DNA from 3 places in the Pseudoalteromonas sp. NZS71 genome. Region 3 is predicted to be linked to each of the others. Evidence: predicted binding sites of a transcription regulator. Region 3 holds the regulator's gene; each other region holds the start of a gene.
What was found. Region 3 encodes sigma-54, which starts transcription at its own class of promoters, with help from an activator protein. Its sites were predicted from a motif close to GTTGGCACGNNNNTNGNNT; they were not measured.
Positions count from the first base shown of each region.

Region 1: the regulator sigma-54 is predicted to act here: its motif matches at 1,917-1,935, upstream of fliE (flagellar hook-basal body complex protein FliE).
Region 2: the regulator sigma-54 is predicted to act here: its motif matches at 1,804-1,822, upstream of flgJ (flagellar assembly peptidoglycan hydrolase FlgJ).

Region 1 is NZ_JADYWS010000002.1:188,046-191,330, reverse strand. It holds gene fliF (flagellar basal-body MS-ring/collar protein FliF) at 1-1,524, opposite strand, end outside; gene fliE (flagellar hook-basal body complex protein FliE) at 1,545-1,877, opposite strand; gene I6E85_RS01945 (sigma-54 dependent transcriptional regulator) at 2,034-3,285, opposite strand, start outside.
Region 2 is NZ_JADYWS010000002.1:171,411-174,695, reverse strand. It holds gene flgK (flagellar hook-associated protein FlgK) at 1-749, opposite strand, end outside; gene flgJ (flagellar assembly peptidoglycan hydrolase FlgJ) at 751-1,767, opposite strand; gene I6E85_RS01880 (flagellar basal body P-ring protein FlgI) at 1,934-3,028, opposite strand; gene flgH (flagellar basal body L-ring protein FlgH) at 3,040-3,285, opposite strand, start outside.
Region 3 is NZ_JADYWS010000008.1:145,936-149,220, forward strand. It holds gene lptB (LPS export ABC transporter ATP-binding protein) at 1-270, shown strand, start outside; gene I6E85_RS07410 (RNA polymerase factor sigma-54) at 340-1,839, shown strand; gene hpf (ribosome hibernation promoting factor) at 1,866-2,153, shown strand; gene ptsN (PTS IIA-like nitrogen regulatory protein PtsN) at 2,158-2,610, shown strand; gene rapZ (RNase adapter RapZ) at 2,629-3,285, shown strand, end outside.

The DNA of each region.
Region 1 (3,285 bases), on a different contig from region 3:
AATATCTACGCCTGAACTTAATGCATCTTCGTCGTATTCTTCTAGTGTATCGTCTGGGTAAATTAAGCGTTTAAGCATTGGTTTTACTACTGCCATTATCAATACAATGATAACTAAGGCGCCTAATACAAGGCGGGCTATTTTCATAAACCAGTCTTGTTCCCACAGTGGCACTTCTATTGCTAAATTTGTTTCTTCACGTACAAACGGCACTGTTACGACTTCAAGTGCATCACCACGTTGCATATCAAAACCTACACCACCTTGCAGTAAGCGACGAATATTTGACAATGCCTCTACCGAACGTGGAGTCATGGTTGTTTCGCCGTTTTCTCCCACTTTAGCAATGTAGTCAACAGCAACTGATACGCTTATTCTACGTATTACACCACTTTGCTGGCGCTTATGAGAAATTGTAGTGTCGAGTTCATAATTACGCGTGGCTTCTTTGTGGCTGCGTGTTGGTGATGTAGCTGTGCCTGCACCACCTTGCCCTGCAACCTCAGGAATGTTCGAATTTAACGGTGGCTGGTTTGTAAGCGCACCTGGAATACCAACAGCTAGGCCGCCAATGTTATTTTCTTCAAATGTGGTTTCGCTTCTAACCGCTGGTAGGTCTGGGTTATAACGCTTTTGAGTTTCCTCAATCGAGCTAAAGTCCATGCTCAAATCAACTTGGGCTGTATAGTTTGCAAGCCCTACAACCGGTATTAAAATACTGTCTATTTTTTCAAGGTACTCTTGTTCGCGCTTACGTTCTAAGTCGTATTCTTTACGAGAGCGTGCTGCTAATGAGCTTTGCGAACCTGAATTTAGTAATCGACCATTTTGATCGGTAACAGTAACTCGCATAGGCTCTAAACCCTGTACTGCCGAGGCAATCATATCAACAACAGAATCTACTTCTTCACGGTCAAGTGAGCGCCCACGTTTAAGTGTTAATACAACGGTAGCTGATGGTTTTTTCTCTCTGCGGGCAAATACGTTTTCTTTAGGAATAGCTAACAATACTTTAGCGCGAGTAATGTTGTTAAGTTCTTCAATGGTGCGTGCTAACTGCTGTTCTCGACCATGTTTTAGGCGTTCGCGCTCTAAGCGTTGGCTTACACCAAAGCCCATATCTTGCATAATTATATCAGAGCCCGACGCTGGCCCTTGCTCTAACCCTTCGCGGGTCATTAACAATTTAATATTTTGGTATTCGCTTTCATCAACCGATACAACATTGCCATCGAGTTGATATTCAATTTGTTGCGCATCTAAAAAGTCTAGGGTTTGAATCAGCTCTTCAGTTTGCATTTTGCCCAATGGGCGCATATCTGGCTGACGAGCCCAAATAATAATGAAAATCGCGATAGCTAAACAAATAGCCAATGCTATAACCAATGTTACTTGGCGCAATACATCAACACCATTTAAAGCACTTAAGTAGCCTGACTTTTGTTCTTGTTGATCATCACCACCACTTTGGTCAATACCGCCACCAGCAAGTGCTAGGTCTGTAGATTGGTTAGATTGCGCCACAATAATTCTCCACTACCTAATTAAACAGGCATGTTCATGATTTCTTTATAAGCTTCAACAAGTTTATTACGAACCTGTACTGTAGCCTCAAAAGCAACTGACGATTTTTGAGAAGCAATCATCGCCTCAGCAAGCGATACACTTCGATCACCCATTTCAACCGCTTTTACTTTTTGACCTGCATCTTGCTGTAAACCGTGCACTGTATTTAGTGCATCACTTAGCATGTCGCCAAACTGGGAAGTAGAAGTAGGCTGAACTTGAGTCGGCAATTTATTTATTTGATTATTACGGCCGGCTTCTAAAGCCATTGATTGCATTTCTTGAAATACAGCACTGTTTTGAATTTTCATAATTTATCTCTGACACGCAGTGAACTCTTACAAGTAATAAAGCACAAAGCATGCCAAATAATTAATCATTAAAATACAATAGGTTAACTTTGATTTGTGTTAGTCAGAGTTTTGACAACCCTAAGTTCGTAGCGCAAACTTAGGGTTTATAGGAGGTTATGCAGGAAGTGAAATACCTAAATCGCGCATTTGCGCTAGTTTATAACGTAAAGTTCGTGGGCTTATGCCCAACGTTTCGGCAACGTCTTTACGCTTGCCTTGGCAACGTGCAAGGGTTTCTAAAATAATGCGATGCTCTTTGTCTTTAAGCTCATCTTTATAGCTACCGGTATCCGCCGCAAGTAAACCTTGTTTGGGCTCATCCTCGGCATGCGATTTTTCATCATAATATGCAGAGCTTAGTGTGCTTTTGTCAACGCCTTTATCTGCGTGAGCTAATTCTGTTGGCGATACTGTTTGCGCTGGTGCCAATGATGGCTCCATAACAAAGTTATTAGATACTAAGTTTTCGATAAAAATAGCATGCTCGTTTATTGTGTTACCCGTGCGCAATATAAGTGCACGCTGTATAACGTTATCAAGCTCGCGCACATTACCAGGCCACGCGTGAGCCAGTAACTTTTGCTCGGCAGCTTTATCTAAATACGCCATAGGCTCTTTGCTTTTACTTATATGGCGCTCAATTAAATGCTTAGCCAATACAATAATATCGCCAGGGCGTTGGCACAATGGACGCCACATTAGTGGAAAAACATTAAGCCTATAATATAAATCTTCTCTAAACTGATTTTCAGACACAGCTTCTTTTAAATCACGATTACTGGTTGCCAAAATACGTACATCGAGCTGAATTGTTTTACGACCCCCTAAACGCTCAACTTCACGCTCTTGCAGTACGCGTAACAGCTTAGCTTGTAGCCCTAAGTCCATCTCAGTAATTTCATCAAGTAAAATAGTGCCGCCCTGTGCTTGCTCAAACTTACCCGGACATGCTTGAATCGCGCCCGTAAAAGCCCCTTTTTCGTAACCAAATAAAGTGGCTTCGAGCATGTTTTCAGGAATAGCCGCGCAGTTAATCGCTACAAAAGGCTCATTACAACGACTCGACTTATCATGAATATAACGAGCGAGTACTTCCTTACCTGAACCACTTGGGCCAAGTACCATTACACTTGCATCAGAGCGTGCTACTTTACTCGCAAGCTCCAATAATTGAATACTAGTTGGGTCGGCAACAATAGGTCCGTCGGTTTCTTTTGCTTTTTCAGGCAAATAACGGCTCACCATATTTAACAGCACTTCAGGTGCAAATGGTTTAGCCATGTAGTCAATTGCACCTAGGCGCATGGCTTCTACCGCATCGTCAATTGTGGCGTACGCCGTCATCATCAATACAGGTAAATCAGGG
Region 2 (3,285 bases), on a different contig from region 3:
AATTCTTTAAAGTTAGGATCGGGGTCGCCCGTCATCGAAAATAAGTTAAATGCGCCATTTTGCATAACCACTGCTTCGCCTGTGCCCATAAAAACGAGTTTTTCGCCATTTGGACCATCAAGCGTTTCAATGTCTATTAGCTCTGATAAGTCGCGTATTGCTTTATCGCGTTCGTTATAGGTAGAGCTCGCATCTGCGGCGTTATTAGTGCCATTAACTGCTGCAATATTTTGATTTAGCGTGCTAATACTTTGAATTAGTGAGTTTGCTTCATCTGAAAATATTTCGAGCTGCTCGTTCACTACACTTTTTTGATCAAGCACGATGCCCGAAAGCCTATCCATTTGATCAATTAAGCTTTGCGCATCTGTCATTACTAATGAGCGGGCAACGGTAGATGACGGCTGATTTAGCGCTTCTTGCACGTTATTAAATAAAGAGTTAATTCCAGTCGAAAGGTTGTTCGACTCTTCAGAAAAAATAGTATCAACTCGATTAGCCTCAGTAATAAACTGATCGAAAAACGATTTATTAGAAGTGTCACGATTTAGCTGTGACTGAGCAAACTCGTTTAGTAATCGGTATGTTTCGCCCCGCCCCACTTGGTTATCAACCATAGTGGTAAATTCAGTACGCTCACGTACGTAGCCTACGGTATTTACATTGGCAATATTTTTACTTGTCGTTTGCAATAGCTCCGAGCTTGCTCTAACCCCAGAACTGGCAATGTTTAATAAATTAAACGACATGTTACTCTACTCCTTGGCGGATCACGTTTGCCGCAATGTCTTTTAGCTGGCTGCTATTGAGCACATTTTTTATTTTGCTGGCATAATTTGGATCGGTTGCATAACCTGCTTTTTGTAATGAATCTAAAAAGTCATTTGGTTTTGCTGTATTTTGTAATGCTTCTTGGTAGCGTGGGTTTTGCGTTAAAAAATCAACGAAGTCGTTCACGCTATCTTTAATTGAATCGTAGGCTCTAAAGCTTGCTTGTTTTTTAACGGGTGTGCCTTGCTCAAACTCAAGCGTTACTTTGCTTGCTTTGTCGCCTTCCCAGCTTTTATCTGACTTAATATTAAATAGGTTATTTGAACTGCCGCCGTCACTTTTATTAATAATGTGTTTACCCCAACCGGTTTCAAGTGCCGCTTGTGCAACCATTACCGCAGGATTTAAACCAATTTTTTGCGCTGCAGTTTTAGCGTGTTCCCATACTGAACTTACAAACTCTTCTGCATTTTTAAATGTTGGGCTATCGGTTTTAGACTCTGGAGTATCGACTTTAGGCTCAGCAATATCGGCTTTAGTGTTATTAACGATAAGATCGGATTGCTTATTTTTTTGCTCATGAGGAAGAGCAGAACCCACTTGTGTATCGCTAAAAATATCGTTGGTTGTTCTAAGTACAGAGCCTGGCATAAAGCTTTTAGACTCAGGCGATAACTGCTGAACAATTAAATCGGCAAGGCCTAACGAGCCATTTGAAGAAAGCTCTGTTGAAAGTTGCTGGTCGTGCATTTCTTCAAAAAACTTTACGCCACTTGAATTAAATGGGCTGTCTTTATCTTCAAATGCTTCGTTAGCTTTGCGCATTCCTTTGAGCAGCATTTGCGTAAAAATAGCTTCAAATTGTGCGGCCGCTTTTTTGAGCGCAGCTTTAGAGGCATCAGTTGATGCATCGCCACTGGTTAAGGCTTCTTTACGAAGTGAATCTAAGTTGCCTAAATCAAAAAAGTTTTGTTTATCGAGGTGATTAGTTTCCATCGGCTTTTTGACACAAAATGAATAATGCAGTTAAAGATGCAAAAATTGAGCCACTACCGATAAAACAAGGAAGATAAAAATAACAAACTTAAGTTGCTGTAAATAAAAAGCCCTAATTTCAAAAATATAGGGCTTAAGTAATACGTTATTTATTGGCTTGAGTTATTTATATAACAACCAACTGTCCGTTAATTGCGCCGGCTTCTTTTAGTGCTTCTAAAATAGCCATTAAGTCGCCAGGCGCTGCGCCTACTTCGTTAATTGCGCGAACTAAATCGTCAAGGCTTACACCTGGATTAAATACAAAGGCACGAGAGTCGTCTTGGTTTACATCAATAATACTTTGCTGCGTAACAACTGTATCACCGTTTGCTAGCGGGTTTGGTTGTGACACATTTTGTTGTTCTGCAATTGTTACTGTTAAGCCACCATGAGTTATAGCGGCAGGCTGAAGCTTAACGTTTTTACCAATGACAATTGTACCAGTGCGCGAGTTAACTATAATTTTAGCGGCCATATCAGCTGGCTTAAATTCTAAGTTTTCGAGTGTCGATAAGTACGATACACGTTGGGATGCATCGCGTGGAGCTATAACACGAATAGAAACAGAATCAATTGCCTGTGCGCTATTTGGGCCAACTAAGTCATTAATTGTTTTTTCTAGGCGTTTTGCCGTTGTAAAGTCTGGGCGGTTTAAATTAAAAGTAATGTAATCGCCTTGCATAAATGGGCTTTCCACGGCGCGCTCAACTGTAGCGCCATTTGGTATACGACCAACTGTAGGGGTGTTAATTACAACCTTACTGCCATCAAGACCTTGTGCACCTAAGCCACCGACAATTAAACTACCTTGTGCAATTGCGTACACGTTACCGTCTACACCTTTTAAAAAAGTTTGTAGTAAAGTACCACCACGCAAGCTGCCTGCACTACCAATAGAAGAAACCGTAATATCTATTGTTTGTCCGGGTTTTCTAAATGCGGGTAATTCTGCATGCACCGCCACAGCGGCAACATTTTTAATTTTAGGACTTTGAGTTGAAGGTAGCGTAATACCAAAGCTGTTCAACATGCCTCTAAAACTTTGTTGTGTATATGAGTTTTGCTCGCCAGTGCCTGGCAAACCAACTACTAAGCCATAACCGACTAATTGGTTAGAGCGTACGCCTTCAACCATAGACACATCTTTTATGCGCTCAGCACTGGCAGTAAACTGCCAACCTAATAACACAACTAAACATAAAGCTTTAAGGCTATTCATGTTGTTACCCTCTAAAATGGAAACAGCGAACTGCTAAAGAAACGTGTAAGCCAACCAGGACTTTGCGCCTCTTGCGTTTGCCCTTTACCTGAGTATTGAATACGTGCATTAGCAATACGATTTGATTCAACCGTATTATCGGCGCTTACGTCTTGAGGGCGTACTAGCCCTTCTAAACGAATAAACTCTTCGCCGGTATTAAGCGTTAGCCATTTTTCGCCGCGTATAACTAAATTACCGTTAGGTAAAACGCGCAT
Region 3 (3,285 bases):
GCAGCAGATCCTAAATTTATATTACTGGATGAACCGTTCGCTGGTGTTGATCCAATTTCAGTATTAGATATAAAGAAAATAATAGAACATCTTAAAAATCGTGGGATTGGAGTATTAATTACCGACCATAACGTAAGAGAAACCCTTGATGTTTGTGAAAAAGCCTACATTGTTTCTCATGGGGAGCTGATTGCATCAGGTACTCCAGAACACGTATTAAATGATAAAACAGTACGCGATGTTTACTTAGGCGAGCAATTTAGGCTGTAACATTTACGCCATGTCTTTAAGCATCTGCTAGTATTAATTATAACAACATAAAAGGATTGTTAGAGATACATGAGGCAATCACTACAGCTGCGCATGGGCCAGCAACTTACAATGACTCCACAGCTGCAACAAGCTATTCGTTTGTTGCAACTCAGTACATTGGATCTCCAGCAAGAAATACAAGAAGCTCTCGACAGCAACCCGCTATTAGAGGTTGAAGAACAAGACTACTCAGAAGATGCTGCTGGCAAAAACGAGCAAAAAGCTGATACCGATGACATAACTGTTAGCGCATCTGCCGATGATGCTCCAAGCGAATACGAACAAGATAGTGGTGAAGCACTTGCGAAAGACACGCTAAGTGACGACATGGCTATGGATGTTAGCTGGGATGAGTACATGAGTGCCGCTCCTGCAGCATCATCGGGTCCAATGCCTGAAGATGAATCAATTTATCAAGGTGCCTCTACAGAGACGCTCCATGAGTATTTAATGTGGCAGTTACAATTAACGCCATTTAGCCCTACAGACGAAGCTATTGCTATTGCCATCGTAGAAGCAGTTGATGATTCAGGTATTTTAACACTAAGCTGCGAAGAGATTTTAGAAAGCTTTAATCAAGAAAACGAAGATGATAACGAAGTCGAACTTGATGAAATTGAAGCTGTATTAAAACGCATCCAACTGTTTGATCCTGTTGGTATTGCTGCACGTAGTTTACAAGAGTGTTTGTGTATTCAGCTTAATCAGTTTGATAAAGAAACACCTTACATTAATGAAACAAAAATGATTTTAACCGAGCATATTGATTTATTAGCTGCTCGTGACTATCGTACATTAATGAAGAAAACCAAGCTCAAAGAAGAAGAGCTTAAAGAAGTAATGACATTAATCCATACTCTTAGTCCTAAGCCAGCAGATACTATTGTAAGAGAAGAATCTGAGTATGTTATTCCAGACGTGTCAGTTAAAAAAATTAAAGGCCGCTGGGTTGTTGAGTTAAACCCAGATAGCATGCCTAAAATTCGTGTTAATAGCCAATACGCTGCAATGTCTCGCACTGTGAAATCGAGTGGTGACAGCCAGTTTATTCGCTCGCATTTACAAGAAGCTAAATGGTTTATTAAAAGCTTAGAAAGTAGAAACGACACACTTTTAAAAGTAACTAATTGTATTGTTAAGCAACAACAAGGCTTTTTTGAACACGGCCCTGAAGCAATGAAACCAATGGTTTTAAATGATGTTGCTGAAATGGTAGAAATGCACGAATCAACAATTTCGCGCGTAACAACTCAAAAGTATATGCATACACCCCGTGGTATATTTGAGCTTAAATACTTTTTCTCAAGCCATGTAAGCACCGAAAACGGTGGTGAATGTTCATCTACAGCAATTCGTGCACTTATCCGCAAATTAATCGCTGCAGAAAACTCAGCAAAACCATTGAGTGATAGCAAAATAGCGGATATATTGGCTGAGCAAGGAATTAAAGTAGCAAGACGTACAATCGCAAAATACCGCGAATCTCTGGCTATTCCACCGTCAAATCAACGTAAAAGCTTGATCTAAGACGCAAAAAAAAGAGGGTAATGCTTATGCAACTAAACTTAACTGGTCGTCACGTAGAATTAACCGATTCACTAAGAGACTATATTAATACCAAATTTGCGAAGCTAGAAAGACACTCTGATCATATTAATAATGTTCATGTCATTCTCGATGTAGAAAAATTAAATCAAAAAGCAGAAGCCACAATACATGTAAGTGGTGCTGAGCTATTTGCCTCTACGGAACATCAAGATATGTATGCCGCCATTGACTCGTTGATCGACAAGCTCGATCGACAAGTAATTAAACACAAAGAGAAGCTTGCTCGACACTAATATGATGAAATTAAGCTCACTTATATGCCAGGACTGCAGCAAAGCTGCGGTCCTTTTTAATAGCAAAAAAAGAATTTTAGAGTTCATTAGCGAACTTGCTCACGACAAACTTCCGTATTTACCGCAACAGGATATCCTTACTGCTTTAATGAGTAGAGAGAAACTGGGTAGTACAGGTATTGGCCGTGGCATTGCCATTCCTCATGGTCGAATGAGCGGTGCAGAAGAGCCTTTAGCTTTAGTACTCGTTAGCGAAACTCCAATAAATTTTGATGCAATAGATAATCGTCCTGTTGATATTTTTGTCGCACTCATCGTACCAGATGGCGATAACCAACAGCACTTAAAGACTCTCGCAACCATTGCTGATAAACTAAACAACAAAGATTTTTGTAAACAGTTACGCTGTGCAAAATCAGATGCTGAGCTTTACCAAGTTATTGTCGATCAATCATAGTTTTATAAAGGGTGTTAAATGGAGTTAATTATCATAAGCGGCCGTTCTGGTTCTGGAAAGTCGGTTGCTTTACGCGTTGTAGAAGATTTAGGCTATTATTGCGTAGATAATATTCCAGTTAACTTGCTTCCTTCATTAGTTCGCAGTGTGTCTGATAGCTACGATAAAATTGCTGTTAGCATTGATGTGCGAAACATCCCTAAAGAGCAAGATGAATTTAACGATATTCTTGAATACTTACCAGGCTTTGCAAATCCTACGTTATTTTATTTAGATAGCGACGATCAAACGTTGATAAAACGCTTTTCAGAAACACGCAGGTTACACCCACTATCAATTGACTCGCTGCCTCTTGATTTAGCCATCAAAAAAGAAAAAGAATTACTTGATGTATTAATCACCCGCGCCGACTTTATGATAGACACAACTGATTTAAGCGTTCACCAACTTGCAGAATCTATTCGTGAAAAGATTTTAGGTAAAAAAGATAAGCAACTAATTGTCACGTTTGAATCGTTTGGTTTTAAACACGGTATACCAAAAGAAGCAGACTATGTATTTGATGCGCGTTTTTTACCAAATCCACACTGGGAACCTGAATTAAAACCTTTAAATGGGTTAGATCAACCCGTTAAAGATTATTTGGCCAATCACAGCATAGTGCAAAAATTCACA